DNA from 4 places in the Sellimonas sp. genome. Region 3 is predicted to be linked to each of the others. Evidence: predicted binding sites of a transcription regulator. Region 3 holds the regulator's gene; each other region holds the start of a gene.

Region 1 (7,610 bases), on a different contig from region 3:
GATGTAAGCAAGACCTACAAGCATAATACCGATAGCTGTCTTTTTGAACATGCTCATGTCGCCCTGCGGTCTCTTAGCCATCTTAGCCCATACACCAGCGAGAACTGGTCCAAGGATGATACATGTAAGAGCGTTTACAGAGTCGAACCAAGCTGTCGGGATCTGGAAGCTTCCGATGTACCAGTTTGCTTTGTTCAGGAAGTCTGCACCATCGCCCCATCCGAAGTAATAGTAAGCCGGCATGTAAGCCATGTACCAAGCCATCCAGAACACAGCGGAGAACAGAGTTACAAGAATGATAGCGAACATACGCTTCCAGTCTCCGGATGTAAGTTTCTGAGATTTTCCAGCTTCTTTCTTACCAGCGCTTTCGAACTGTCTCTGGTCAGCCTTGAACGGTTTCTTACCAGCATCGCCGAGTGCCTTGGAGTTAGCAAGGAACCAGATAGCGTCGATGAACAGGAAGATCGCACATACAAGGAATACCTGGTTGAATGTCAGGTGGATCGGGCCAAGTCCTGTTGTTGCTGTGATAGCGATGAATGTTGTACCACAGAAAGAACCGATGTTTACGAAGGAATACTGGATAGAGAATGCTTCATCCAGTTCGTCCTGATCGTGGAACAGAAGTCCGTTGATACCGGACAGGTTTCCTTTGAAGAATCCTGTACCGATAGATACAAGGATGATCATTGCCCAAACCATGCCAAGGGAATTAGCCTTCCATGTGAACAGGTAACCGATACCCATCAGGATCATACCAAGCGGTACGCAGAGACGTGGGCTGAGCCAGTGGTCAGCGATGTATCCGCCGAAGATCGGTGTGATGTAAGTAAATGCTACGAACTGAGCGGACATGAAAGAACCTTCAGAGTCTGAAAGTCCCAGACCGCCGGAAGCAGCTTCTGTAGCAATCCAGATGGCCAGCAGGTATTTCACTGTGTAGAATGCAAGACGCTCGAATGTGAAACCAAGCGCACATACATAAAAGCCAAATGGTTTACGCTTTTTTGCAGTTTCCATAGTTAAACCCTCCAATTTCTTTTTTGATTTCTCATACGTAAATCGTGAAAGCCTGATCCGCCGCAGAAAATGCGGGGACGTCCCCGGACCTTCTTTCCATCTTCATGCAGTAAAACAGAAACAAAAGTGTAAGGAACTGCCCGGATAATTCCGGAGTGTTCTTTCCTGATATAATAATATGTAAAAACCTCTCATATATGCCGGAACAGAAAAGAACGTTATGTAAAGGAAACATAAGACCGAAAAGAAACATTCCATCCGATATGGCCTAAACAGATACGATGATCTGTCAGGGAACTGACCATAAAGGTGTCCGCCTATTCGAAAGAATAATCTGCATATCAACGGAAGGAACCAAAGCTCTTTTCTCAAAACATCTGGAAACCAAAAAAGAAAATCCGTAAACAGATGTGGAAACGTGATGACTGACTTTTACGAATGATCCGTTTTGGTTGCCCGGACGATTGATATCCGCTACCCGGAAAAAGGAGACGCTGCATTCAGTCTCCGTTCTGCCAAGATAAACCTGCCTCATGCAGACACAGTGGAAAGATGGAAAAAGCGATCCGGCTCTGCCAGAAAGATCTGCTCCTTCGGCTTCTGAAAGGAACAAAAAAATCTGTTCTTTTCCATACATCCAAAGTGTATAATATACAGATTCAGGACAACCATGTCATATTTGTTTTCGGGAATTTCCTTTATACCAATCCCTGTAAAATGTATTTTAGCATAGTTTCCACTCGTGCACAATGTATTTTTCGTAACAAAGTATAAAATTATAAAATTTCTATAAAATAGAGGCAGAAAAGAATGCGGAAAATATAAAAGAAAAAGAAAAAATAGGTAAAAAGTGTGTAAAATTACAGAAAACAAATTCGTACGACAAAAACTTAACGCGATAAAGCAGTGAAAAAAGTTGATAAAAATTTCACATAAAGCTTGAAAATTTGACTTATAGAAACTATAATATAATTGGCTAAAATTTGGTTTAACTTTTAGTAATATATCACAAATGGAGGGCTAGGTTTATGAGTAACGAAGCAGTGAAAACGCCAGCAGCTTTGAGAGTGGAAAACTTACTGGATGCTGGAAGCTTTGTTGAAATCGGCGGCGCCATGACCGCAAGGACAACGGATTTCAACATGCAGGAAAACAAGGTTCCAGGCGATGGAGTCATCACTGGATATGGAGTGATCGACGGCAATCTTGTGTATGTGTACAGTCAGGACGCTTCAGTATTGAAAGGAGCGGTCGGAGAAATGCACGCGAGAAAGATCACATCTCTTTATGACATGGCGATGAAGATGGGAGCGCCGGTCATCGGACTGATCGACTGTGCAGGAATGAGACTTCAGGAATCGACAGATGCGATGCATGCTTTTGGAGAGATTTATGCGAAGCAGGCGGCAGCGTCAGGAGTGGTTCCGCAGATTACGGCCATCTTTGGAACATGCGGCGGCGGCCTTGCCCTGATACCAGGTCTTACGGACTTTACTTTTATGGAAGAAAAAAGTGCAAAGCTTTTTGTCAATTCCCCGAATGCGATCCCGGGCAACAGAATAGAGGCATGCGATACATCCTGCGCAGATTTCCAGGCGAAAGAGGCGGGAAATATCGATTTCCTCGGAAGTGAAGAGGAAATCTTGGAAGGGATCAGAGAACTGGTGTGCATGATCCCGGCGAACAATGAAGATAACGATACGTATGAAGAGTGCACAGACGATCTGAACAGGATCTGTGAAGGTATCGAAAACGGGGCGGATGACGCATCCCTTGTACTTTCTGTCATCGCGGACGGACAACAGTTCCTGGAAGTGAAAGCAGATTACGCAAAAGAAATGGTTATCGGATTTTTGAAACTCAATGGCATGACGGTAGGGGCAGTCGCAAACCGTTCCAAATGCTATGATGAAGAAGGAAATGAAGCAGAGACATTTGACCCGGCACTTTCCGCAAAAGGATGCAAAAAAGCGGAAAAATTTGTCAGATTCTGTGATGCCTTTGAAATCCCGGTACTTACTCTTACCGATGTAAATGGATTCCACGCATCCAAATGCGGAGAGAAGACTCTTGCAAGAGAAGCGGCGAAACTTGTCTATGCTTTTGCAGATGCAACCGTGCCAAAAGTCAATGTGGTAACAGGAAAAGCTTACGGAAGCGGATATATCATCATGAACAGCAAAGCGCTGGGAGCAGACATGGTCTACGCGTGGCCACAGGCGGAGATCGGAACGATGGATGCAAAACTGGCGGCACAGATCATGTACGCAGATGCGGATGCTGAAACCATCAAGGAGAAAGCAGAGGCATACAGAACACTTCAGGAAAGCGCCCTTTCTGCAGCACAGAGAGGATATGTGGACACGATCATCAAGCCGGAAGATACAAGAAAATATGTCATCGGAGCTTTTGAGATGCTGTTTACAAAAAGAGAGGATCGCCCGGCAAAGAAACATGGGACAGTGTAGAGAGGTGAGGTAAGTTGAAGAAGAAAATTAGTTTATTGGCAGCTATCCTCGTTCTTGCATTCAGTCTTGCCGGATGCAGCAGCAGTTCAGATTCCGCTGACTATAACAAAGAATTGTTAGTGCAGCAGGCGGATGCGATGATTTCCAACTTCTCTCAGATGAGCGAAGAAGATATGGAAACATTCAAAGACATGAGCGATCTTCAGCTGAATCTGACACTTATGCAGTCCGGATTCAAGATGGAAGCTGATAATTTTGTGACAATGATCGATGCATGGAACTCAGGTGTCGAGGAGTGCGGAGCGTATGTAAGTCACGAAGATTTTGAGGTTGAGGAAAGCGCAAAGAGCATCATGCTTGTCGCGGAAGCAAAATATGAAGACAGGAACGCGGAGATTACATTTGAGTTCACAAAAGATGAAGAAATGAAGAGCTTTACGGCAGCGGCTAAGTATTCCATGGGAGAGATCATGAAAAAAGCCGGGCTTAACACACTGCTCGGGATGGGTACCGTGTTCGCAGTGCTGATCTTTATCTCTTTCATCATTTCCCTGTTCGGACTGATCGGAAAGAATGAGGAAAGGAAAGCAAAAGCGCTGAAAGCAGCCGAGGAAGCAGCTGAGGCGGAAGCAAATAAAGCAGAGACAATGGCGGCAGAGGAAATGCCGGCGGACGATTTGACAGATGACCTTGAGCTGGTGGCAGTCATCAGCGCAGCCATCGCGGCAAGCGAAGGGACATCGACAGACGGGTTCGTTGTGCGTTCCATCAAAAAGAGAAGAAAAAACAGTCAGTGGAAATAGGAGGATGTTCACATGAAAAATTATACAATTACAGTAAACGGAAACGTATATGATGTCACAGTAGAAGAAACAGGATCCCAGGCAGCGCCGGCAGCTCCGAAGGCAGCAGCGCCAAAAGCAGCCCCGAAAGCGGCACCGGCGCCGAAAAAAACAGCGGCAGCAGGAAGCATCCGTGTGGAAGCAGGAGCAGCAGGAAAAGTGTTCAAAATTGAGGCGAACGTAGGAACAAGCGTGAAGAAAGGCGATCCGGTCGTTATCATCGAAGCGATGAAGATGGAGATTCCGGTCGTTGCCCCGGAAGACGGAACAGTGGCAAGCATCGAGCTTGCGGTAGGAGATGCATGTGAGGCAGGAACACTGCTTGCAACATTAAACTAATGCGAATCACTGACAATGGAGGTTAGAACATGAGTTATATAACAGAGACGTTAGGGCGTCTTGTAGAGCAGACGGCATTTCTGAACCTGACGGTCGGGAACCTGATCATGATCGCAGTTGCATGTATCTTCCTGTATCTTGCGATCAACAGAGGATTCGAACCGCTTCTTCTTGTTCCGATTGCTTTCGGGATGCTCCTCGTAAATATCTATCCGGACATCATGCTTGCCATGGAAGATGCGGCAAACGGAACCGGAGGACTTTTGTATTATTTCTATAAACTGGATGAATGGTCCATCCTTCCATCCTTGATTTTCATGGGTGTCGGGGCGATGACGGACTTCCGTCCTCTGATCGCCAATCCGAAGAGTTTCCTTCTCGGTGCGGCAGCACAGTTCGGGATTTTCGCGGCCTACCTTGGAGCCATGGCCATGGGATTCTCCGATAAGGCAGCAGCGGCCATCGCTATCATCGGCGGTGCAGACGGGCCGACTTCCATCTTCCTTTGCGGGAAGCTTCAGCAGACAGCTCTTCTTGGGCCGATCGCGGTGGCGGCATATTCGTACATGGCCCTTGTGCCGATCATCCAGCCGCCGATCATGAAGCTTTTGACGACGGAAAAAGAGCGGAAGATCAAGATGGCACAGCTTCGCCCGGTGTCCAAGCTGGAAGCCATTCTCTTCCCGATCATCGTTACGATCGTCGTATGTCTGATCCTTCCGACGACGGCTCCGCTCGTAGGTATGCTGATGCTTGGCAACCTGTTCCGTGAATCCGGCGTCGTAAGACAGCTGACTGAGACGGCATCCAATGCCTTGATGTACATCGTTGTCATCCTCCTTGGAACATCCGTCGGAGCGACGACAAGTGCGGAAGCATTCCTGAACTGGGATACGATCAAGATCGTCATCCTCGGACTGATCGCCTTTGCCTTCGGTACGGCGGCGGGTGTCCTGTTGGGAAAAGTCATGTGCTATGTGACAGGCGGAAAAGTAAACCCTCTGATCGGATCAGCAGGCGTATCCGCGGTTCCGATGGCGGCACGTGTGTCTCAGAAAGTCGGTGCGGAGGCAGATCCGACAAACTTCCTTTTGATGCATGCCATGGGCCCGAATGTGGCCGGCGTTATCGGTACAGCTGTCGTGGCAGGAACATTTATGGCGATTTTCGGAGTACAATAAATCTAGGAGGACATTGAAATGGCAGAACAAAAACCAATTAAAATAACCGAAACCATTCTGCGGGATGCGCATCAGTCACTGATCGCCACAAGGATGACGACAGAACAGATGATGCCGATCGTGGAGAAACTCGACAAAGTGGGATACCACTCCGTGGAATGCTGGGGAGGAGCCACGTTCGACGCGTCACTGCGTTTCTTAAAAGAAGATCCGTGGGACAGACTCCGCAAATTCCGCGATGGATTCAAAAACACAAAACTTCAGATGTTGTTCCGTGGACAGAATATCCTTGGATATCGTCCGTACGGAGATGACGTGGTAGAATATTTCGTACAGAAATCCGTGGCAAACGGCATTGATATCATTCGTATTTTTGACTGTCTGAATGATCTTAGAAATCTGAAAACAGCCGTAAAAGCAGCCAACAAAGAGAAGGCTCACGCACAGGTTGCGCTTTCCTATACTCTGGGAGATGCCTATACGCTGGAATACTGGGTCCAGAAAGCAAAAGAGATCGAAGAGATGGGAGCGGATTCCATCTGTATCAAAGACATGGCAGGACTTCTTGTCCCGTACAGCGCCACAGAACTTGTCACAGCGCTGAAAGAAGCGACAAGCCTTCCGATCCAGCTGCATACACACTATACCTCCGGTGTGGCTTCCATGACCTATCTGAAAGCGGTGGAGGCAGGTGTGGATGTGATCGACACAGCAATGTCTCCGTTTGCCCTTGGCACATCACAGCCGGCGACGGAAGTGATGGTAGAGACACTGAAAGGGACACCGTACGATACAGGATTTGACCAGAATCTGCTGGCTGAGATTGCAGATTACTTCCGCCCTATCCGGGACAAAGCACTGGAAAGCGGACTCTTAAATCCGAAGAACCTCGGCGTCAATATCAAGACGCTCCTTTACCAGGTTCCAGGCGGAATGCTCTCCAACCTGACAAGCCAGTTAAAAGAACAGGGCGCAGAAGACAAGTTCTACGAAGTGCTGGAAGAAGTGCCGAGAGTGCGAAAAGACCTCGGAGAACCGCCGCTTGTTACCCCGTCTTCCCAGATCGTCGGAACACAGGCAGTGTTTAACGTGCTGATGGGAGAACGTTACAAAGTAGCGACGAAAGAGACAAAAGATATGCTGAAAGGAAAGTACGGCGCTACCGTCAAACCATTCAACGAAGAGGTAAAGAAGAAATGTCTCGGAGATGAGATTGACGACTGTATCACATGCCGTCCGGCTGACCTGATTCCGGACGAACTGGAAACACTGGAAAACGAGATGAAGCAGTGGAAGCAGCAGGACGAAGATGTCCTGACATACGCGCTCTTCCCGCAGGTGGCAGTGGATTTCTTCAAATACCGCCAGGCACAGCAGACAAAAGTGGATGCTGCAGTGGCAGACACAGAGAACGGAAGCTACCCGGTGTAATGTTAAACTGAAATAGAAAGCGGATCGTTAAGAAGCGAAAATGCAATACCTTGACAGCGGTACACATTGACAAGATGTGTGTTCTGTCAGGGTATTTTTTTTATGCAATAAAAAAGATGGAAAATTTTACCATAAGAAAAAATAATGAGTTGTAAAAAAGTTCCAGGAATAATGTTTGCATGAAAAATATGACAAAAAAATTTATTTCCAGATTTTTCTAACTATTTTGGGTTGCAAATAAAATAGTTCAGTGATATTATGGAGAAACACGCGTCAGGGAAGGAGGAGACAAATGATAAATCAGCAAAATATTAATCATTCAGATG
Region 2 (7,610 bases), on a different contig from region 3:
CCAAGCGGAGCCGGACACGACTCCCTTGAGATCGGACAGGTCATCCCGACAGCGATGCTGTTTGTTCCGAGCAAAGACGGAAGAAGCCATTGTCCGGTAGAGTTCACAAAATACAGCGATTTTGCAAAGGCATCTGTTATCATGGCAGAACTTGCGGAAAAGCTCATTACATCCTGTTAATAAACGGTTCGAAAAGCGCCGCAGGAAAAATCCTGTGGCGTTTTTTTGCAATCGTGTGTTATACTGTTTATATGCGGAAAATATAGCGATGAAGGTGAAAATATGGGGTTTACAGTTGCAGAATTGCTGCGCACAGAAAATCTGGCAAAGATGAAGCTGTTGTGTGGGAAAAAAGGGATACAAAAAGAAATCAAAGGTGTGACCATTATTGAAGCACCTGATATCGTGAAATTTATCAACGGCGGAGAACTGCTTTTGACAGGGCTTTATGCATTCAAATACTGCAGCACCGCCGAGTTTGCCGAGTATATCGAGGAAATCCAGAAAAAGCAGATCAGCGGACTGATCATCAAACGAGGACGTAAGGTAGAGGAAGCGGAAAAGAAGATAGGGCTTTTGCAGGAGTTTGCGGACCGATATGATATCCCGCTTGTGGAAGTGCCTTTTGAGATTTCTTTCCAAAAGATCATGTGTTTTGTCATGGAGAATATTTTCAATGAGGAAGTCACGAAACTCAAATATTTCAAGACAACGCATGATAATTTTACAGCATTGTCCCTGTCCCAGGGCCACAAAAAAAATCCGGTAGGGGATATTCTGGATATGCTGAATAAACTGATCCGCAATCCGGTGGCTCTTTACAACCAGAACATGACATGTTACGCTGCGGCAAACGATCAGATAATTGATTTCCAGTTGTCGGAAGATGCCAAGGAATATGATCCTGGCACGATCACGAACTACCGGTATATGAGACAGGAAGGAGAGAACGTCCAGTATATCGTGCAGATCCGGCTCAATGTCGGAGTACAGATGTATCTTGTCATCACAGAGAGAGATTCCATTTTTAATATGATGGACTGCATTGCCGTGGAAAATGCGATCGTAGCTTTCCAGTACGAATTCTCAAGAAAGTTTGCGGTGTCGGAGCTGGAAAAGAAATATCAGAATGACATCCTCAATAATCTTTTGAACGGAAAGGTAACATCTTCCGGGGAGCTGAAAAAAAGTACGGCTCTGCTTGGCATGGATCCGGACGGTTTTTACAGGGTCATCGTGTTCGGTGTGGCAAATGAGGGAAGAAAGCAGAAAAATATAAATGAAAAACTGTATCATTTAAACTACCTGGAAGAGGCGGTAAAGCAGCACATGACAGGGGCAAAGATCCACAGGGATATGGAGAAGCTCGTCGTGATCATGACGGCTGATCCGGATCAGGCACAGGTAGAATGCAGGAAGGAATTAAAAGAAATCCGAAATCTTATACAGGACGCAGTCACGCGGCAGAATAAAAAACTGAAAGTAAAGGCCGGCGTGGGAAAGATGGTGGAAGGAATCATTCATCTGCAGGAATCTTATAAGGAGGCGGACGATGCGTTCTCATTTATTGATATCGCGGGAGATATTTCTGAGGAAGGAACATCATATCTGATGATGTTTTCTGATCTTGGGATCTTCAAACTTTTGTGTCAGCTGAACGATCCGGCGCTCCTCCTCGAGTACGTGCCGGAATCGCTGCAGAAACTTTACAATTATAAAAAACCACAGCAGGAAGATCTTGTGGCCACGTTAAAGACGTATCTCAATTACAACCAGAATCTTTCCAAGACAGCACAGGATCTGTATGTTCACTATAAGACGGCGGCATACCGGATCGAAAAGATTGCCAAGATCACAGGAATGGACTTCAACAATGCAAACGAGATGCTGGCGGTCCGTATCGGTCTTGTAGTCTATAAAATGATCGAGGATTACAATAAAAAATAGAGAAAAAATAAACAAAGCAACAGAACGGCAGTTTATCTAATTTGGATAAACTGCCGAATTATTTTTATCTGGATGCACCGATGTAAGCTGTTAAAAAATTATCTATACTATGAAATATGAAATGACAACGAAGCGAGGAGGGATAAGGTGGAAGTCGATGCAAAGAAAGTAACGGAACGTCTGGAAGAGCTGTACGCCTGCGGTGCGCAGGAAGACGGTACCCACACAAGGATGGCGTATTCCGACGAAGACGTAAAAGCCCGTGAAATATTCCAGGGTTACTTCAGAGAAATCGGTATCCCGGTACGGATGGACGAGGCGGGAAACCTGATCGCACGTCTGGAGGGGGAAGAACCTGATCTTCCGGCTATCATGATGGGATCCCATCTTGACACAGTGCCGGACGGAGGAAAATACGATGGTGTGGTAGGCTGTATGGCAGGACTTGGAGTCTGCGAAGCCCTTGTCAAAGCAGGGAAGAGGCTTAGACATCCGCTGGAAGTCATCGTATTTACTGATGAGGAAGGTTTCCGTTTTGGAAGCGGACTTCTGGGAAGCGGTGCGATCTGCGGGGAAGATCTGGGGATCTCAGAAAATGACCTGGATATGTATGGACAAACGAGAAAAAAAGTATTCAAAAATTATGGAATCACGGTAGAAAATGTGGCGAAAGCCAAGATCGATCCGGCATCTGTCCATTGTTTTATCGAACTCCACGTGGAGCAGGGAGGAACACTTTACAAAAACCGGATACCGGTTGGGATCGTGTCATCCATAGCCGGTGTAAGCCGCTACGAAGTGCAGATCCAAGGACAGGCAAACCATGCAGGAAGCACAATGATGGAAGACCGGAAAGACGCCCTTGTGACAGCGGCCAGATTTATTTCTGAAGTGCCAAATGTCGTAAAGCGGCTCGGAGGGCAGTACACAGTAGCCACTGTAGGAACGATCAAAGTCGCACCAAATTCCGTCAATGTCATCCCTGGCAGCTGTACCTTCCATCTGGAGATCCGGGATCAGAGCGCCGATGTGATGAAGAAAATAGAAGAGGAACTTTACACATACGTCAAAAAGCTGTGCGACGAGGCACAGGAAACACTGAGCTGGGAACATATTTCTTACCATGAACCGGCTCCGATGGCGGAAGAAGTAAAAAGCGCCATCGAAAAAGCAGTAAAGAAGCTGGATGTGGACTACACTGTCTTGCCAAGCGGGGCATTCCATGATTCCCTGCTGATGACGAGAGTATTTCCGACAGGCATGATCTTTGTCCCAAGCGAAGAGGGTATCAGCCATTCCAGATATGAATTTACGAAAGAAGAAGATATCCGGCGCGGATGCGACGTCCTGCTTGAGACAGTGCTCTTGCTGGACAACATGGAAATCGAGCACAAATAAATAAAAAAATATAAAAGAAAAGGAGACACTCATATGGAAAAGAAGAAAATTGGTATTATCGGCGGAGGTATTTCCGGAACATGTTTAGGCTATCATTTAAGCCTTTATGACAATGCAGAAGTGATCGTGTTTGAAAAAGATACGATCGGCGGAGCATCTACAGCAAAATCAGCCGGAACAGTATGTCTGTTCGACGACTCATTAAAGAACAGATACTGGGATGTCAGATTATACGGATTTGAATCTTACCTGAAAATGGAAGCAGAAGAAAAAGGTTCTGCAGGATTTGACAAGACAGGTACCCTTGTTGTCGCAACAAACGAACAGGTAGAAGCGACGATCAAGACAGGTATCGCTCTTGCAAAGGCAGCAGGATACTCAGGAGAATATATCACAGATAAAGACCGCATCAAAGAGATCCTTCCGGATATCTCCACAGACAACATCCTTGGAGCAGGATACACAGCAGACGACGGATACTTTGACGGAACGATGATCTCAAATACATATGCAAAGAAAATGCAGAAAAACGGCGGAGTCATCAAGACAGGCGTCAAAGTGACAGAAGTTGTTGTAAAAGATAACAAAGTGACAGGACTTAAGACAAGCGAAGGCGAAGAGTACGAATTCGACTATGTAGTAGACTGTACAGGACCTTGGAGCAAGTTCACAGGAGAAATGGTAGGAGTGGATGTACCGATCTGGCATACAAAAGCCGAAGCATTCTTCCTCTGCCCTCCGGGAAAGAAACTCAACTACACATTCCCGGTACTCAAATACCCGGAATTCTACGGACTGAGAGCAGGAGACAACATCTTTATCTGTAAATCACACCTGTCCATGGATCTGAATAACCCGATGCATGCAGGACAGTGGGATCCGGACAAACTTCCGGCAACAGGCGGAACAGACGATTACTTCATCGACTTCCTGCTTGATCAGCTGGAAGTAAAAGTACCTGGCATCGTGGACAGCGGTCTTGTTTCATCCTGGCTTTCCTACCGCGCAGAACCAAAAGACTTCCTTCCGATCCTTGGAGAAACTCCGGTAGAAGGATACATCCTCGCTACAGGTTACGGCGGAAATGGTGTCATCGAAGCGCCGGCAGCAAGCAGAGACCTTGCAAAACTGATCATGCGCGGAGAATCCACGCCATTACTGGAAGACTGGGCATTCAAACGTCTGCTTGGCTAATTCGTAATCAAGATTTCAGGAGGAAAAAATGGATATAGCGGTTCTTATCAAACAGGTACCTGTTTCAAACAATGTTTCAGTAGATCCGGAGACACATGCTCTGATCCGCGCCAGCGCAGAGGGCATGATCAATCCGGCAGACTTAAATGCGATAGAAGAAGCAATGGTGCTGAAAGAACAGACCGGCGGAAAAGTAGTCGTATTTACGATGGGACCGCCGGATGCCGAAAAAGCACTGAGAGAGGCGATGGCACATGGCTGCGACGAAAGCTGTCTGATCACAGACCGCGCAGTTGCCGGCGGAGATACCATTGCGACAGCAAAGGTACTGGCAGAAGCCATCAAAAAATATGGAAAATTTGACCTGATCTTAAGCGGTGCGCTGTCAGCAGACGGCGCCACCGGACAGGTAGGCGCGATGGTTGCAGAATGCCTGGGAATCCCGCATGTTGCGGAAATCCAGAGCATTCAGTATGACGAGGCAGTTCCAGACAAAATCGACGCAGTGAAGAAAGTATATGGAGAACGGTTCCATGTGCGCTGTGCTCTTCCGGCAGTTCTTTCTGTGAACTTCGGATCCAACGTGCCGCGTCTGGCGACGCTTCGAAGCACGAGAGCGGCAAAAAATAAACCGCTTGCAACATACACGAATGCGGACCTGAAGCTGCCGGCCGATCAGGTAGGTATCCCGGGATCCCCGACAGCAGTCATCGACTCCTTCGAGCCGACAGGAGGAAGGATGGCAGAAATGCTGGAAGGAACACCGGAAGAACTGGCTGTGAAGCTGAAGAATATGATTGATGAGGAGAAAGGAAAATTATAATGGCGAATGGAATTTGTATTTTTGCAGAAAATTATAATGGGAAATTAGAGCCGGCATCCGCAGAACTTGTCTCCGCAGCACGTCTGATCCAGGAAACGACAAAAGAAGAGATCAGCGCAATCGTAGCAGCCAAAGACTGTGACACTGTAGTGGAAGAGTTAAAAGGACTCGGTGTGGAAAAAATCTATGTCGTAAAGACGAGCAGGGATATCCTGCTTCAGGACGATGCGGCAAGCGAGGTCATCGCGGAGATGCTGCGCAAGATCGATCCGTCATCCGTGCTGATTCCGGCTACCCCGACAGGACGCTCCATCTTCTCAAGAGTAGCTATGAAGCTTAACTGCGGACTCACAGCAGACTGTACCGAACTGCTTGTGGGAACAAGAGAAGACGGCTCTTATTACATCAAACAGAATAAACCATCTTTCGGAGAGAATGTTTTTGTGACGATCATCACAAGAGAAGGATACTATCCGCAGATGATGACAGTAAGACCGGGCGTGTACACTGCACCGGAGGCGTCATCCGAAAACAGCGCGGAAGTTGTATATATGGATGATATCGCTGTACCGGATTCACAGATCGAAGTCGTAGAGGTACTTCCAACAGAAGATACGACGGACAGCATTCTCTCATCCGAGATCGTAGTTGTAGGAGGAAGAGGAGTACTGGAAGACGACAATTTTGCCCTCGTAAAAGAATTTGCCGACAAGATCGGCGCGGCTATCGGCGGCACAAGGCCGATGGTCGACACAGAGACGATCCCGTTCGAGCATCAGATCGGACAGACAGGATGTACGATCCGTCCAAAGATCTGCATCTCTCTCGGAGTATCCGGGGCGATCCAGCACACGGAAGGAATCAAGGATACAAAACTCTTTGTGGCTGTCAATACAGATCCGAACGCAGCGATCTTCAAAGTGGCAGACTATGGAATGACAGCAGATCTGAGAGCGGTTCTGGAAAATTATCTGAAACTGTAGTACAATAGGATAAGTAAAATACATACGAGGTGAGACGAATGGAATTATTAGAACTTATGCGAACAAGACGCAGTATCAGAAGTTACAAAGATGAGAAGGTATCCGAAGAAGATATCACGAAGATCGTGCAGGCAGGGATCCTCTCCGCATCCGGAAAAGCGATTCGCCCGTGGGAATTCATTGTCGTGACAGACAAAGACGTTCTTCTCAAAATGGCAGACTGCCGTGCAGGATCCGTAAAGATGCTCAAAGAAGCTCCGTGCGCCATCGTGGTAGTGGGAAATGAAGATGCATCCGACGTCTGGACAGAAGACTGCTCCGCAGCTATGAGCAACATGCATCTGATGGCACATGCCCTGGGACTTGGAAGCTGCTGGGTGCAGGGAAGACTCAGAAAAGCGGAAGACGGAAGAGATACGGAAGCATTTGTAAGAGATATCCTGGGATACCCGGAAAACTACAAACTTCAGGCCATCCTGACAGTGGGAGTGCCAAATGAAGAAAAAGCTCCGTATGAGCTTGATAAACTTCCAATGGAAAAGGTACACAAAGAAAAGTTTTAATCTCATAAAACCCTCATAAAGAGACCTCCGGCAAAATGCGCTGCCGGGGGTCTTTTTTAGAGGAAAAATCTTCGGTTGATTTTGCGGATGGAATTGTAATAAACTGTTGGCAGGAAAATGTGAATTCAAGGACAAAAAAGTACGATTCGAGGACAGGGGAATGAAAAATCTGATCAAATATAGTACAATAAAGAACGGAATGAGAAGATGTCTGTCAACAAAAAGGACAGAAGGAAGAAGGTGGGATAATGGAGTGCAGTCGCGTGGAAATCGAAGGGATCAAACTTGCGATGGCAAAGTTTCGACAGACGGACAGCCAGGATAAAAGAGACGTGTTGCTCGAGAGTATCGGATGGCTGAAAGAAAGGTATGAACGGCTGGGGGAAAAAGAAGACCTGGAGCGGATACTCTGCCATATCTGCGCATATGCAGAACTTGGATTTCCATATGAAGATGTGGAAGGATTACTCGGGCAAGTGCTGGAGTACCTGAACATGGGAAAGGAAGAAAAAGAGAAGTTTCGGACAATTTTTTTCCCAAAGGTGCCTCTGAACAAAACGAGTATAAACCGACTGTTGGGGCGCTGGTCTCCGACAAGACAATCCATGAAGATACAGGACGCCGTCAATGACATCATTCAGAAAACTGCTGACAATGAAGAAGGAGAATATGTCTATCACTGCGGGAAAATACTGGCCCAAG
Region 3 (7,610 bases):
TCTGTCCCGGGGATTATCTATGGGATTATGATCCATGCCGGTGTCCCGAGCGAACTTATCGAATTTCACGGGCACAATGATTTTTACAAGGCGGTCAGCAATGCGACGACGGCCTGGCTTTATGGGGCGTGCGGGGTAAACTGTTCATTGTTTGGAATTGGAGAACGAACAGGAAACACTCCTCTGGAAGCAATGGTATTTGAGTATGCACAGCTTCGAGGGACGTTGGATGGTATGGATACGACTGCTATCACGGAGCTGGCAGAGTACTACGAGAAGGAAATTGGATACCATATCCCGGAACACACACCGTTTGTCGGGAAAAATTTCAATGTGACAAGAGCTGGGATCCATGCCGACGGACTTTTGAAAAATGAAGAGATCTATAATATTTTTGACACCGGCAAATTCCTGAACCGACCGGCTGTCGTTTCTGTGTCTAACACTTCCGGGATTGCCGGAATCGCACACTGGATCAATACATATTATAAACTCCCGAAAGAGAGAAATGTGGGGAAAGATTCCCTGCTTGTACAAGAAGTAAAGAAATGGGTAGACATGCAGTACGAAGAGGGAAGAGTTACAGTTATGACAGATGCAGAAATGGTGCGGAAGATCACAGAACTTTGTCACGAAATGCAGATCATTCTTTAAATGAGAGGTAAAGAGAGGTATAATGGAGACATATCAGGATTATTCATTGAGCGGAAAAGTATTCCGGACACTGAGGGATGGAATTTTAACCGGAAAGTATAAAGAAGGCGACGAACTTCGGGAAGTGACTATAGGAAAAGAGCTTGGGGTAAGCCGGACACCGGTAAGGGAAGCACTCAGACAGCTGGAGCTTGAAGGCCTTGTGACCATTGTCCCCAATAAAGGGACTTATGTAAATGGGATTTCCGCGGAAGACGTGAGGGATATCTATATGATCCGCATCAGGCTGGAAGGTCTGGCAGCGCGGCTTGCCGCAAAGCGGGTTTCCCAGGAGCAGATAGACGAGATGGAGGAAATGCTGCTTTTGTCAGAATTTTATAGAAAAAAAGGGATGACAGAACAGCTTGCACAGCTTGACGGCAAATTCCATGTGATATTATATGAAGCGTGCGGAAGCAGGATGCTAAAGCATCTTCTGACAGACTTCCATCGTTACGTAGAGATGGCGAGAAAACGTTCGATTCGTACAGAGAACCGAGCTGAGAAATCCATCGGGGAACATATGAAAATTCTGGAAGCAACGAAACAACGCGATGAAGACCAGGCAGAGAAGCTTATGGAAGAACATATCAGGCACGTAGTACAGCACCTTCGTCTGGATGAAATCGGAAATGAATAGAAAGAGAGGGATACCACGTATGGAAAAAATCAAGATGCAGATACCTATCGTAGAGATGGATGGGGATGAAATGACAAGGATTCTCTGGGCGATGATCAAAGATCATCTGATCCTTCCTTTTGTGGATCTGAAGACAGAGTATTACGACCTGGGACTTGAACACAGAAACGAGACTGACGACCAGGTAACTGTCGACAGCGCGATGGCCACAAAGAAATATAAAGTGGCTGTCAAATGTGCAACAATCACACCAAATGCAGCCAGAATGGAAGAGTATGATCTGAAAGAAATGTGGAAGAGTCCGAATGGAACGATTCGTGCTATTTTGGATGGAACCGTATTTCGCGCTCCGATCGTTGTAAAGGGAATTGAACCATGCGTGAAAAACTGGAAAAAGCCGATTACCATTGCAAGACATGCATATGGGGACGTCTACAAAGGGACAGAAATGAAGGTGTCCGGAAAAGGAAAGGCAGAACTTGTATTTACTGCTGAGGACGGGACCGAGACAAGAGAACTGATCCATCAGTTTGAGGGAGACGGCATTATTCAAGGGATGCATAACTTGAGTGGTTCTATCGCAAGCTTTGCGAGAAGCTGTTTTGCTTATGCTCTGGACACAAAGCAGGATCTCTGGTTTGCCACAAAAGATACGATTTCGAAAAAATACGATCACACTTTTAAAGATATTTTCCAGGAGATTTTTGACGCGGAATACAAAAAACAGTTTGAGAAAGCAGGGATTACTTATTTCTATACGCTGATCGACGATGCCGTAGCACGTGTCATGAAATCGGAAGGCGGATATATATGGGCTTGTAAAAATTATGATGGAGATGTGATGAGCGATATGATTTCCTCCGCTTTCGGCTCTCTGGCTATGATGACATCTGTCCTCGTATCTCCAGACGGATACTATGAATATGAGGCTGCCCACGGAACGGTGCAGAGACATTATTATAAACATCTGAAAGGCGAAGAGACATCCACAAACTCTGTGGCAACAATTTTTGCCTGGAGCGGAGCGCTTAGAAAGCGTGGAGAATTGGATGGAAACAAGGAACTTCAGGATTTTGCCGACTGCCTGGAAAAAGCCACCATTGAGACAATCGAAGGAGGTCAAATGACAAAAGATCTGGCGCTTATCACGACAATAGAAAACCCAATGGTATTGAACAGTGAGGGATTCATAAAAGCTGTTGCGGAAAGAATTAGCAAAAATTTCTGATAAATAATCAAGAATATACCGATTCTCACAAAAGAGATGAAAAAGGAAGGACTGCCACTATTCGGCCAGTCCTTCCCATTTTTCGTATAATTCAGCCAGCTCTTCTGAGATGGCAGCTTTTTCTTTTGCCAGTTCCTGGCATTTCACGGAGTTGGAGTAGATATCTTCACGTGTAAGGAGAGTATCGATTTCCTGATTCCGTGTCTCCAGTTTTTCAATCTGTTCTTCTGTGCGTTTTAAATCATTTTGACGTTTACGCTCTTTTGCCTGGGCTTCTTTCTGCGCTTTCCAGTCCAGCTTTCCGGCGGAATCGCTGTTGGCCCCAGATGCTGCCGTCACAGGTTCTTCCAGTGGTGCGGCATAAGCGGCAGTCAATTCCTCTTTTTTCTCCAGATAGTAATCGTAATTTCCGATATAGTTGACAAATTTATGGTTTACAAGATCCAGAATTCGGGTGGCTGTCTGATTGATAAAGTAACGGTCATGAGACACATAGAGGACAGTTCCGGTATAATCATTCAGCGCTTTTTCCAGAATTTCCTTTGATGCTACATCGAGATGGTTGGTTGGCTCGTCCAGGATCAGAAAATTGGCCTCGGAAAGCATCAGCTTTGCGAGAGATACCCGTCCACGCTCTCCACCGCTCAAATCTTTGATCAGTTTGTAGACATCGTCCCCGGTAAAGAGAAAGGCGGCCAGCATATTACGGATTTCAGTGTTGGTAAGCCGTGGATAGTCGTCAGAAATTTCATCGAAGACGGTCTTGTCCATATGGAGGACGTGGTGCTCCTGATCATAGTACCCGATCTTTACATTGGAGCCAAGAGTAAATGTTCCGCCGTCTGCAGGGATGACCTCGTTTAAGATTTTGAGAAGTGTCGTCTTCCCTGTTCCGTTATCGCCGATGACTGCTACATGCTCGCCCCGCTTGATTTCAAAATTGATATCCGTAAAAAGAGTTTGGTTTGGGAAAGATTTGCTTAAATGCTCTACAGTAAGCACATCGTTTCCGCTGATGACGGACGGCTCCAGTTTCAGGTGAATATCGGTATGCAGTTCCACTGGTTTTTCTACCCGCTCCATCTTAGCCAACATTTTTTCACGGCTTTCCGCTCTTTTGATAGATTTTTCCCGATTAAAAGAACGGAGTTTTTCAATGACTGCTTCCTGATGCCGGATTTCTTGCTGCTGATTTAAGTATTCTTTGAGTTTGGCCTCGCGGATTTGCTGCTTTTTTGACGCATAATCCTGATAATTGCCCATGTATGTATGGATTTCTCCTGCCTCTACTTCGATGATTTTGGTAACGACCCGATTAAGAAAATAGCGGTCGTGGGAGACGATCAGGACAGCTCCCGGATAATTCATCAGGTATGTCTCAAGCCAGGCGATGGAATTGAGATCAAGATGGTTGGTGGGCTCATCGAGAAGCAGGACGTCTGGTTTAGTGAGCAGAAGTTTGCCGAGGGATACTCGAGTTTTTTGGCCTCCGGAAAGAGCGGATACAGGCTTTGTAAAATCTTCTTCTAAAAATCCGAGCCCCTTTAGGACGCCGACAATCTCGCTTTCGTACGCATAGCCGTCTTCACGTTCAAAGCGGGCCATAAGATTGTGATAAGAAGCAAGCCGGTCATCCAGTGCGTCCCCTGTAAGAGACTTCAGCTCCAGCTCGATAGAGCGGATTTGAGTTTCCATATCTATGAGGTATTGTTTGGCAGTTTTTACCTCTTCATAGATGGTTCGTGAAGTGTCCGTCATGGGATGCTGGGAAAGGTAACCGATCTGTTTTCCTTTGGAGAGAATGACCTCTCCGCTGTCCGCAGGCAGCTCTTTTACAATCATCTTCAGGATTGTGGATTTACCGGCGCCGTTGATTCCGACAAGGGCGGCTTTTTCGTGTTCTTCTATATGAAAAGAGCCGTTTCTTACGATAACCTGCTCTCCAAACGATTTGTCCAGGTTATGGCATGCTAAAATCATAAGTTCCTCCTGAATCATAAATTCGATCTTTTTAAAATGTACCCTATCCATTATAGCGGAATCTGGACAAAATACAATATTATTTAGTTAAAAGTTTGACTTTAAAGATAGAATCCCATATAATAAAGATATTGAATAAAAACAGAAAGGTGCTAAGAGATGGAAGGAAGAGGAATTTCCCAGGCAGTTATCAGAAGACTGCCGCGATATTATAGATACTTAGGTGAGTTGCTGGAAGACGGTGTGGAACGAATCTCTTCCAATGATTTGAGCAAACGAATGAAAGTGACGGCCTCCCAGATCAGGCAGGATCTGAATAATTTTGGTGGCTTTGGTCAGCAAGGTTATGGGTACAATGTAAAATATCTTTATACGGAGATCGGTAAGATCTTGGGACTTGACAGAAAACACAATATGATTATCATCGGAGCAGGAAATCTGGGCCAGGCGCTTGCCAACTATGCAGCATTCGAACGCAGCGGATTTGTGACAAAAGGACTTTTTGATGTCAATCCGACGCTTGCAGGGATTACAGTTCGGGGAATCGAGATCCGTATGATGGATGAGATCAAGAGCTTTATCAAAAATAATGATATTGAGATTGCGGTATTGACTATACCGAAGGCAAAAGCCATTTCGGTTGCCAACATGCTGGTAGAAAATGGAATACGGGCAATCTGGAACTTTGCACATACGGATCTGAATCTGCCGGAGAATATTGTGGTGGAGAACGTACATCTGTCCGAAAGCCTGATGCGTCTTTCCTATAATGTTCTCAGATATAAGGAGACTCACCAGGAAGACAAATAGGGAAAATAAAAAAGCGTGCAGAACACTCGGGATACCCGTTTGTGCTGTGCGCCTTTTTGTTGCCGTAAAGGAGGGCGTATATGAAATATATTTTAGATGGAAAAGCAATGAAGGATGCAGACAGGTATACGATAGAGGAGACAGGGATGCCGTCACTTGTTCTCATGGAACGTGCCGCCTTGAAGACTTTAGAAGTGATGGAACAGGAGGAGTTGGATCTGAGCAATGTACTGATCGTATGCGGCAGCGGAAATAATGGGGGCGATGGATTTGCGGTGGCCAGACTTCTGCTGCAGCGTGGGAAGACGGTCACGGTCGTTCTTGCTGGAAACCCGGATCACTGCACAGAGGAGACAAAGACTCAGAGAAAGATTTTTGAAAACTGCGGGGGCATTACTATGAGAGAGATTCCAAAAGGAGACTACACGGCCATCGTGGATGCGCTGTTTGGAATCGGACTGTCAAGGGAAGTGTCCGGACACTATGCACAGATATTGAAAAAGTTAAACAGCATGTCCGGAAAGAAGGTGGCAGTTGATATTCCCTCTGGCGTATCAGCTGCGTCTGGAGAAATTCTTGGGACGGCTTTTCGGGCAGATATGACTGTTACCTTTGCTTATCAGAAAGCGGGTATGGTGCTCTATCCGGGCGCATCCTTTGCAGGAAAAGTATTTGTAGCAGACATCGGGATCTATTTAAATGAGCAAGTGTGCGGGCAAAGGTATGTAACTTATGAAAAAGAGGATATCGAAAGATTCCGTCCTAAAAGGAAACCGGACTCCAATAAAGGGACATACGGAAAAATACTGATGATCACAGGCAGCAGCGGGATGTCCGGAGCTTCATACCTGTCAGCAAAAGCAGCCTACAGAACAGGAGCCGGACTTGTACAGATCTTTACGTCGGAAGCAAATCGGATCATTCTGCAGAGTACGCTTCCGGAAGCGATTGTCTCAGTGTATACAGACGAGACAGATGCAGCTTTACTTCTGAAAGAAAAACTTGAGTGGGCCGATATCATCTGCCTTGGCTGCGGTATCGGAACGTCTGAAACGGCCCGAAAAATCACAGATACGGTATTCGGCTACCTGAGTGAGCAACCGAAGAACTGTGTCGTGGATGCGGACGGACTGAATCTGATCGCCTCTATGGAAGAAGAGAAAAAAGAGAGGTATTTGAGGGGAGCAGGGAAATGCCTGATCTTTACACCTCATGTAAAAGAATTGTCCAGGCTGCTGTCGAAAACTGTGGAAGAGACGAAAAAAAACAGGATTTCTCTTGCACAACAGTATTCGGAAAACTATAATATAGTATTAGCAGCAAAAGATGCAAGGACAGTCGTGACCGGAAAAGGATTATTTCCGTATCTGAACATGTCTGGGAATGCAGCGATGGCAAAAGCTGGATCAGGAGATGTCCTTGCAGGCATCATAACCGGTCTTCTGGCACTTGGGATGGATCGGTATGAAGCGGCGTCGCTTGGGGTCTGTATCCATGGTTTTGCCGGGGATGCGGCCAGAGAAACCTATGGGGAACATGGAGTCATGGCAGAGGATATCATTGAGATGGCGGCGTCTTTATCAGGGGAAGTAAATTGGAAAGGGACAAAACAACGATGAAACAGTACAGCAGAGTATGTGCAAAGATCAATTTGGATCGGATTGAATATAATATACAGCAGATGGAGAAACATATTTCTCCGAATACGAAGATGATCCTCGTAGTAAAAGCGGACGGGTATGGACACGGTGCTATTCCTATTGCGCAAATGGCAGAGGATATGCAGACTGTGTGGGGCTATGCTACGGCAACACTGGATGAGGCAGTGCTGATCCGAAAATCCGGAGTGAAAAAGCCGATCCTCGTGCTGGGATGTACGTTCCCGGATCAGTACGAGGCGGCTGTGGAACATGGAATCAGCATGACTGTCTATACAGAAGAATCGGCTATGGAGATCGCTTCTGTGGCTGGGGAAATGAAAAAGACAGCAAATATTCATATCAAACTTGATACCGGTATGTCTCGTCTGGGATTTAGGACCGGGGAAACATCCGTTCAGGCTATCTGCCGGATCGCCAACCTTCCAAATATACATATGGAAGGGATCTTTACTCATTTCGCCAAGGCAGATGAGACGGATAAGACATTTACGAAGCAGCAGCTTGAAGCGTACAGATGGATGACAGAGCGTCTCAAAGAAGAAGGAGTAGATCCGCAATACCGCCACTGTTCCAACAGTGCAGGGATCATAGATGTGCC
Region 4 (7,610 bases), on a different contig from region 3:
TTGGACTTTCCAATCCTTCCGACATTTCCCTTTCCATCACGACGACAGATGCGGAGACATCCAAAAAACAGGCGGAAGTATGTCAGGAAATGTGGACCAAGACGCTGGGAATCAATGTGACGATCCAGCAGGTAACATACAATGAAGTGCTTAGCAGACAGCAGAGCGGCGATTATGAGATCGCTTGGGGAGGCTGGGGATCAGACTACGATGATCCATACAGTTATCTGGAACTTTTCAAATCAGGCAGTTCTTATAACTACAGCAGATATAAAAATGATCAGGTAGATCAGCTTTTGGAAGCTTCTCAGCAGGAAGTAGACGCGAAAGCCCGTATGGATATGCTTCATCAGGCAGAACAGATTATTATTGACGACGGTGCATTCCTTCCGCAGGCAGAACGTGTAATCCATTATCTGCTGGATGATGACATGAAGGACGTAACATTCTTCTATTGCAGTGTCAACATCGATTGGGTTCACGCAGATGTAGAAAAATAATCATTCATGAAATAGAATGAAAGAATCGAAGACCGCTGCCCGGCAGCAGACTGGGCGGCGGATTCTTTCGCTTACGGTAGGAGGATGAGAAATGCTCAAGTATATTATAAAGCGTGTAATAGCAGCGGTTCTGACGATCTGGGTACTGATCACAATTGTGTTCTTTCTTGTGCGTCTGATGCCAGGTACGCCTTTTACGAGCGCAAAGCTGACGCCGGAAGTTGCGGCGAATATGGAAGCGTACTATGGGTTTGACAAACCGCTTATTGTACAGTATCTGGTGTATATGGGCAATTTGCTTCAGGGGAATTTCGGATATTCCATGAAATTTACAAACAGAACGGTCAACGATATCATCGGAGAAACATTCCCGTTTTCTGCGGATCTTGGGATCCGTGCTTTGGTACTTGCAGTATCCATTGGCCTTGTCCTGGGAATTATCTCTGCGAGAAACAGAGGAAAGAAACTGGATTTCTTCTGTGTCATCATCGCGGTGCTTGGAACAAGTATCCCGGACTTTATCATGGGTGCGGTACTCCAGTATCTTTTTGGTATCAGATGGGGACTTCTTCCGGTTGCAAAATACGAAGGGATCGAATACACGATTCTTCCGGCCTGCGCGCTGGCATTCTATACGCTGGCATCCGTCTCGCGTATCATGCGTGCAAGCATGCTGGAAGTTACGCAGCAGGATTATATTAAGACAGCCCGTTCAAAAGGGGTGTCAGATTTACGGGTAACGTACAAACATCAAATACGGAACGCCATCATGCCGGTTATGACGGTGCTTGGGCCGACAGTAGCGTCCGTACTTACAGGTACATTCGTATTGGAATCGATTTTTGCCATTCCAGGAATGGGAAAATATTACGTGGAAAGTGTTTCAAACAACGATTACTCCATGGTGCTTGGGATGACGATATTCTACGGTATTTTCCTTGTAACATGTAACTTGATTGTGGATATTTTATACGGTGTAGCCGATCCGCGTGTACGTATTGGAAAAAGGTAGGTAAGAGATATGGCAGAATTGAAAAAAGAATCATTTGTTATACGGGGAAAAGATGCTGTCCGGATGGAGAGCATCAGCAGGCCGTCTCTTTCCTTCTGGTCGGATGCGTGGAGACGACTGAGAAAAAATAAAAGTGCGTTTATCGGTCTTTGTATCGTTGTTCTGTACGCGCTCCTTGCAATCTTTGCACCTATGTTCAGCCAGTATACACAGTCGCAGATGGATGTAGATGCAAGACATGCAATGTTTTCGGCGGAACACTGGCTGGGATGCGATTCGACCGGGCGTGATATGTGGGTTCGTATCTGGATGGGGGCAAGAGTATCCTTGTCCATCGGTCTGATTTCCGCTGTACTGAATATGTGTGTGGGAGCCGTAGTCGGAGGCCTGTGCGGATTTTACGGCGGCAAACTTGACATGATCGTCATGCGTCTTGTGGATGTCCTTTATGGAATACCGAGTCTTATCATCACAATTCTTGTCATGATGGTTCTCGGAAAGGGAATTACCCCTCTTATTGTGGCAATGTGCGTTGTGGGATGGATTGGAACATGCCGTTTCGTACGAGGCGAGGTGTACCGCTTGAAGGAACAGGATTTTGTGTTGGCGGCAAAGGTTTTGGGTATTCCAGATATAAAAATTATTTTGAGACACATTATTCCGAATATTCTGGGACTGCTTGTGACGAATCTGTGTATGGCTATTCCGGGAGCGATTTTCCAGGAAGCCTTTTTAAGCTATATCGGGCTTGGTATCGTTCCGCCGGACTGCAGCTGGGGCGTTATCTGTAAAGAGGGAATTCAGTTCCTGAGATATTATCCGCATGAAATACTGGTTCCAGCCTTCTTTGTCTGCACGACGATGCTGGCGCTGAATCTTTTAGGGAACGGTCTTAGAGATGCGGTTGACCCGAAACTGCGAGGAACGGAATAGGAGGACTGAAAAATGTCAGAAAACGATAAAATACTGGAATTAAAAAATGTCGTGTACTCTTTCCGAACATACGGCGGGGAGGTAAAGGCTGTCCGAGACGTCAGCTTTGAAGTACGAAAAGGAGAAATTCTCGGTATCGTAGGAGAGTCCGGATGCGGAAAAAGCGTGACGGCACAGTGTATCATGCGTTTGAATCCGGAGCCGCCTGGATTTTTTGAGGGCGGAGAAATTTTCTTTAATGGAAAAGATATTTTGAAAATGAATAAAAAAGAGCTGCGCAACATCCGCGGACGGGATATTGGATTTGTATTTCAGGATCCGATGACATCCTTAAATCCCACTATGAGAATCGGAAAACAGATTGAAGAAGTTTTTCTCGGACGGACGGATATCTCAAAAAGTGAAGTGAAAGAAAAAGCGTTGGAAATTATGAAACTGGTAGGTATCTCAGATGTGGAAAAACGATACCGTCAGTATCCGCATGAACTTTCCGGCGGTATGAAGCAGCGTGTTATGATCGCCATTGCTCTTGTAAGCCGTCCAAGTCTGGTTATTTGCGATGAACCGACGACGTCTCTTGACGTGACGATTGAAGCACAGATACTGGATCTTTTGTTGGAACTGAGGGAAAAGCTTGGCACGTCGATTATCATGATTACCCACGATCTTGGTGTGATCGCCCGGATGTGTGACAGAGTCATTGTCATGTATGGCGGCAAAGTAGTGGAGAAAGGTACGGCCAGCGAAATATTCTATAATACGGCACATCCGTATACAAAAGGGTTAATGCAGTCCATTGCAAAACTGGACACGCAAAAGGGAGAAAAACTGAAACCAATCGAAGGGACACCTCCGGATCTGTTCTTCCCTCCGAAGGGATGCCCATTTGCGGCGCGGTGTGAGTACGCGATGGATGTGTGCAAAGACAATCCGCCTCTGGAATATCAGGTGTGCAAGGAACATGTGACAAGCTGCTGGCTGCAGCATGAGTATGCTCCGGATACGGATATCAAAAAGCAGGGCGCAGTAGCCATAGAGAAAGGAGAGGTAAAATAATGGATAAGAAAGAAAAGAAGCCTCTCGTTCAGGTTAAACATTTATGCAAATATTTTAAAGTGGGAAGACACGCCGATTTGAAAGCTGTCGATGACGTTTCCTTTGATATATACAAAGGCGAAACAGTCGGATTGGTAGGAGAGTCCGGATGCGGCAAATCAACGACTGGCCGATGTATGATCCGTCTCTATGAACCGACAAGCGGAGAGGTCATATACGACGGGAAAGATATTACGAAATTGTCAAAAGCAGAGAAGAAAGAATTCTGCCAGAAAGTGCAGATGATTTTTCAGAATCCATACGCATCGCTCAATTCCCGTATGACAGTGAAAGAGATTGTTGGGGAAGGGCTGAGACAACACGGTATGTCTGCAAAAGAAGCAGATGCCAGGGTTCAGGAACTGTTAGAGACAGTCGGACTGAATAAAGACCATATGTCCAGGTTCCCTCATGAGTTTTCGGGAGGACAGAGACAGCGCATCGGAATTGCAAGAGCGCTTTCCGTCAATCCGGATTTTATCATCTGTGATGAGCCGATTTCCGCCCTGGATGTGTCCATTCAGGCTCAGGTTATCAATATGTTAAAAGATCTTCAGGAATCAAGGGGACTGACGTATCTGTTTGTTGCCCATGATCTGAGTGTTGTAAAATATATTTCAGACCGTGTGATTGTTATGTATCTTGGAACGATAGTAGAGGAAGCGGAGACAGAAGAACTCTATGGAAATCCAAAACATCCATACACAAAGGCTCTTCTTTCAGCTATCCCGGAAGCGGATCCGGATAAGGCAAAAAGTAATCGTCGAATCCCGATCAAAGGCGAGATACCAAGTCCGATCAATCCTCCGGAATGCTGCAGGTTTGCAGAACGGTGCGAGTATGCGACAGAGAGATGTTTTAAAGAGGTTCCAAAACTCCGGGAAGTTGCGCCAGGCCATAAAGTGGCCTGTCATCTGATGGACAAACAATAAAACAAGAAAGCAGATCCGATGATATCGGAGATGAAAAAAGAATAACAGAGTCAAAAGACACCTGCAGAAAACCTGCAGGTGTCTTTTGTGATTTCGGACGGAAATCATGAGGGCAGTCAAAGGGGAAAATCCTCCGATGGCAGGATATATCCTTTCTCCGGGTGCTGAAATGGATTTGGAACATTGACTGTCAAAAGCTTCACGATTTTATTTGTATGGTTTACCCAGTTGTGCTTTTCATTAGAATGAATCTGGATACTGTCTCCGGGATAAAGGATGTGCTGAGATGAGCCGAGCTGGATTGTGACGATTCCTTCCAGGACATAGATAAATTCTTCGCCGGAATGGCTGTACATCTCCAATTCCTCTTCGTCTGTGTTTGCCAGAGGCATAAGAAGAAAAATTCGGGGCAGAAAATCATACGCTTCGATATCGTGGCTCAAAAAACTCTGTATGATCTGTGGGCTGACCGGTATCGTTTTGCGCGAAAAACTGTGGACTACCGGATCTTCCTTCAGCCCCTCTTCCGTATCGCTGAAAAAGCTGTTGAAGCTTACCCCGAGAACGGAAGCAATTTTGTCCAGCGTATCGATTGCGATAGAAGACATACCGCGTTCCATCTGGGAAAGAAAGCCGATGGACAGATCGGTCATCTCCCCAAGCTGTTTTAAAGTTAACCCTTTCGCGGTGCGGAGAGATTTGATTTTTTCTCCAATTGCAAGATTTTGACTCATCGTCCATCCTCCTTCTTCTTTCTTGAAATACTGACAGTATAAAAGATTTTTATTTTTACGTCAAGATTGCCTGCGTCGGACCTGAATTTCATGATAGTGAAAAATATAACGATAAAAAAGGAAAATACTTCATAAAAGATAAAAAATTAACAAATTATAACAATAAAATACAAAAATAGAAAAACAAATTTTCATAAAAATGAAAATGATATTGACAAAGGTGTGAAAAATGCTATAATAAATTCAGAAACTAGAACGCGGTCTATATAAGTTGCACAAAGAACAGGAGGTTTAGCCTTGAAAATCAGAAAGTCATTTCACACCATCGACACACATACGTGCGGGGAACCGACGAGAAATGTGATCGGAGGAGTCCCGCCTATACCGGGGAAAAGTATGGAAGAGAAAATGGAATATATGGCCGGGAAAGGAGACTGGATACGGAAGCTTTTGACATTCGAGCCAAGAGGAAACGAGGTAATGTCCGGTACGATCATTACGGAGCCTTGCAGGGAAGAAGCGGATTTTGGCGTATTGTATTTTGAAGTCGGAGGCTGGATGCCAATGTGCGGACACGACACGATCGGGGTCGGTACAGCGCTTGTGGAAGCTGGGATGGTGGAAGTAAAGGAACCTTACACTTACGTGACGCTGGATACAGCGGCAGGGCTTGTCAAACTGAAAATCGAGGTAAAAAACTGCTCAGCCGTGAATGTCACATTCGTCAATGCGCCGGCGTTTGTCCTTGCGCAAGATGCGGTTGTCGAGACGGAAAGATATGGGAAAATTCATATGGATATCGCGTATGGCGGAAATATTTACGCGATCATCCCTGCAGAACAGGTGGGGCTCCCTATTGATCCGGAACATGCATCAGAACTGGTAAAAGCGGGAAATTACCTGAAAAAAGAGATCAACCGCACCATACCGGTACAACATCCGACGCTGGCTTTCGAAAATCATGTGACTCATATTGAGTTTTATGAACCTTCCGGCCAGCCGGACGGAGCGGTTCGAAATGCAGTGATTATCCCTCCGGGCGCGGTAGACCGTTCCCCTTGCGGCACAGGCACATCGGCAAAACTTGCCGTGCTGGCAGCCAAGGGACAGATAAAAAAAGGCGGGTCGTTTATCCATCAGAGTATCATTGGGGCACAGTTTTTGTGTAAATACCTGGACGACGCCGAAGTGGCAGGACGCCCGGCAGTTGTGCCGGAAGTGACCGGGAGAGCCTGGGTAACGGGAATCCATACTTTCCTGCTTGACCCGGACGATATTTTCCAGGAAGGATATCAGCTGGCTTAGCATAAGACGGAAGTGGAGAAGAAAGAAGGAGACGCCATGGAAGACAGAAGAGTGAGAGAGCATCCCATTCTGGGGATACAGGAAGAGAATTTTGTGGAAATCACAGTGGACGGGCAGACGCTTCGTGCAAAAGAAGGGGAGACGATCGCGGCGGCGCTGCTTGCAAATGGGATTCAGATCCACCGGTATACAGCAAAAAAACATGAGCCAAGAGGGATTTTCTGCGGTATCGGACAATGCACAGACTGTGTTATGACGGTAGATGGAAATCCGAATGTACGGACATGTATAACGCCGGTAAGGGCGGGGATGACGATTGAGACACAGCAGGGTTACGGAAAGCGAGGAACCGGAAGATGAAACGAGAAGTGGTAATTATAGGAGGAGGACCGGCAGGGCTTGCGGCAGCCATCGAGGCGGAAAGTCGCGGGTGCGACGTCCTTCTGGTAGATGAAAACCGGCGGGCAGGCGGGCAGCTGTTTAAACAGCTTCACAAATTTTTCGGATCAAAAGCTCACAGCGCCGGGGTGCGGGGAATAGATATCGGAAGGCAGCTTTTGCAGAAAACGGAAGAATTGAATGTGGAAGTATGGCTCAACAGTCCGTGCATCGGGATTTTCAGCGATAAACGGGCAGCCATTTTGCACAACGGTGTAACTGAGGTTGTGGAGGCAGAAAAACTGTTGATCTGTACCGGGGGAGCAGAAAACCCGCTTCGGTTCCCAGGTTGGACGCTGCCTGGAGTGATGGGGGCAGGAGCCGCACAGACGATGGTCAATGTGGGGAGAGTACTGCCTGGAAAGAGGATTTTGATGGTAGGTTCCGGAAATGTAGGGGTGATCGTGGCTTATCAGCTGATGCAGGCCGGAGCGGATGTTGTGGGAATTGTGGAAGGGATGCCGAAGATCGGCGCCTATGGAGTGCATGCGGCGAAAATACGTCGGGCCGGAATCCCGTTTTATCTTGGATATACGATCAAAGAGGCCAAAGGGACGGATAAAGTAGAGAAAGCTGTCATTGCACAGTTTCAGGGCGGAAAGATTGTGGAAGGGACGGAACTGGAAACAGATGTGGATGTGATTTGCGTGGCAGTCGGGCT

The links. Region 3 encodes Rex, which represses fermentation and respiration genes when NADH is low (regulators of the CRP and FNR family bind a similar motif). Its sites were predicted from a motif close to ATTGTTAANTANTTAACAAT; they were not measured.
Region 1: a site for Rex is predicted at 1,939-1,958, ahead of ACLROL_RS01185 (acyl-CoA carboxylase subunit beta). Genes of this name have one in related genera too.
Region 2: a site for Rex is predicted at 2,034-2,053, ahead of ACLROL_RS01745 (Zn-dependent hydrolase). Genes of this name have one in related genera too.
Region 4: a site for Rex is predicted at 5,341-5,360, ahead of ACLROL_RS05195 (proline racemase family protein). Genes of this name have one in related genera too.

What each region holds. Positions count from the first base shown of each region.
Region 1 is NZ_JBKSWG010000002.1:102,110-109,719, forward strand. Features, by position in the region: gene ACLROL_RS01180 (peptide MFS transporter) at 1-1,023, opposite strand, end outside; gene ACLROL_RS01185 (acyl-CoA carboxylase subunit beta) at 2,052-3,491, shown strand; gene ACLROL_RS01190 (OadG family transporter subunit) at 3,506-4,294, shown strand; gene ACLROL_RS01195 (biotin/lipoyl-containing protein) at 4,307-4,672, shown strand; gene ACLROL_RS01200 (sodium ion-translocating decarboxylase subunit beta) at 4,702-5,853, shown strand; gene ACLROL_RS01205 (oxaloacetate decarboxylase subunit alpha) at 5,872-7,284, shown strand; gene ACLROL_RS01210 (YveK family protein) at 7,577-7,610, shown strand, end outside.
Region 2 is NZ_JBKSWG010000003.1:64,717-72,326, forward strand. Features, by position in the region: gene ACLROL_RS01735 (M20 family metallo-hydrolase) at 1-180, shown strand, start outside; gene ACLROL_RS01740 (PucR family transcriptional regulator) at 283-1,947, shown strand; gene ACLROL_RS01745 (Zn-dependent hydrolase) at 2,095-3,345, shown strand; gene ACLROL_RS01750 (NAD(P)/FAD-dependent oxidoreductase) at 3,379-4,539, shown strand; gene ACLROL_RS01755 (electron transfer flavoprotein subunit beta/FixA family protein) at 4,568-5,362, shown strand; gene ACLROL_RS01760 (electron transfer flavoprotein subunit alpha/FixB family protein) at 5,362-6,345, shown strand; gene ACLROL_RS01765 (nitroreductase family protein) at 6,384-6,908, shown strand; gene ACLROL_RS01770 (hypothetical protein) at 7,157-7,610, shown strand, end outside.
Region 3 is NZ_JBKSWG010000037.1:3,455-11,064, reverse strand. Features, by position in the region: gene ACLROL_RS11225 (2-isopropylmalate synthase) at 1-654, shown strand, start outside; gene ACLROL_RS11220 (GntR family transcriptional regulator) at 677-1,333, shown strand; gene ACLROL_RS11215 (NADP-dependent isocitrate dehydrogenase) at 1,353-2,561, shown strand; gene ACLROL_RS11210 (ATP-binding cassette domain-containing protein) at 2,619-4,541, opposite strand; gene ACLROL_RS11205 (redox-sensing transcriptional repressor Rex) at 4,701-5,351, shown strand; gene ACLROL_RS11200 (NAD(P)H-hydrate dehydratase) at 5,432-6,970, shown strand; gene alr (alanine racemase) at 6,967-7,610, shown strand, end outside.
Region 4 is NZ_JBKSWG010000009.1:50,781-58,390, reverse strand. Features, by position in the region: gene ACLROL_RS05225 (peptide ABC transporter substrate-binding protein) at 1-500, shown strand, start outside; gene ACLROL_RS05220 (ABC transporter permease) at 592-1,512, shown strand; gene ACLROL_RS05215 (ABC transporter permease) at 1,522-2,445, shown strand; gene ACLROL_RS05210 (ABC transporter ATP-binding protein) at 2,458-3,501, shown strand; gene ACLROL_RS05205 (ABC transporter ATP-binding protein) at 3,501-4,472, shown strand; gene ACLROL_RS05200 (helix-turn-helix domain-containing protein) at 4,589-5,206, opposite strand; gene ACLROL_RS05195 (proline racemase family protein) at 5,504-6,511, shown strand; gene ACLROL_RS05190 ((2Fe-2S)-binding protein) at 6,548-6,871, shown strand; gene ACLROL_RS05185 (NAD(P)/FAD-dependent oxidoreductase) at 6,868-7,610, shown strand, end outside.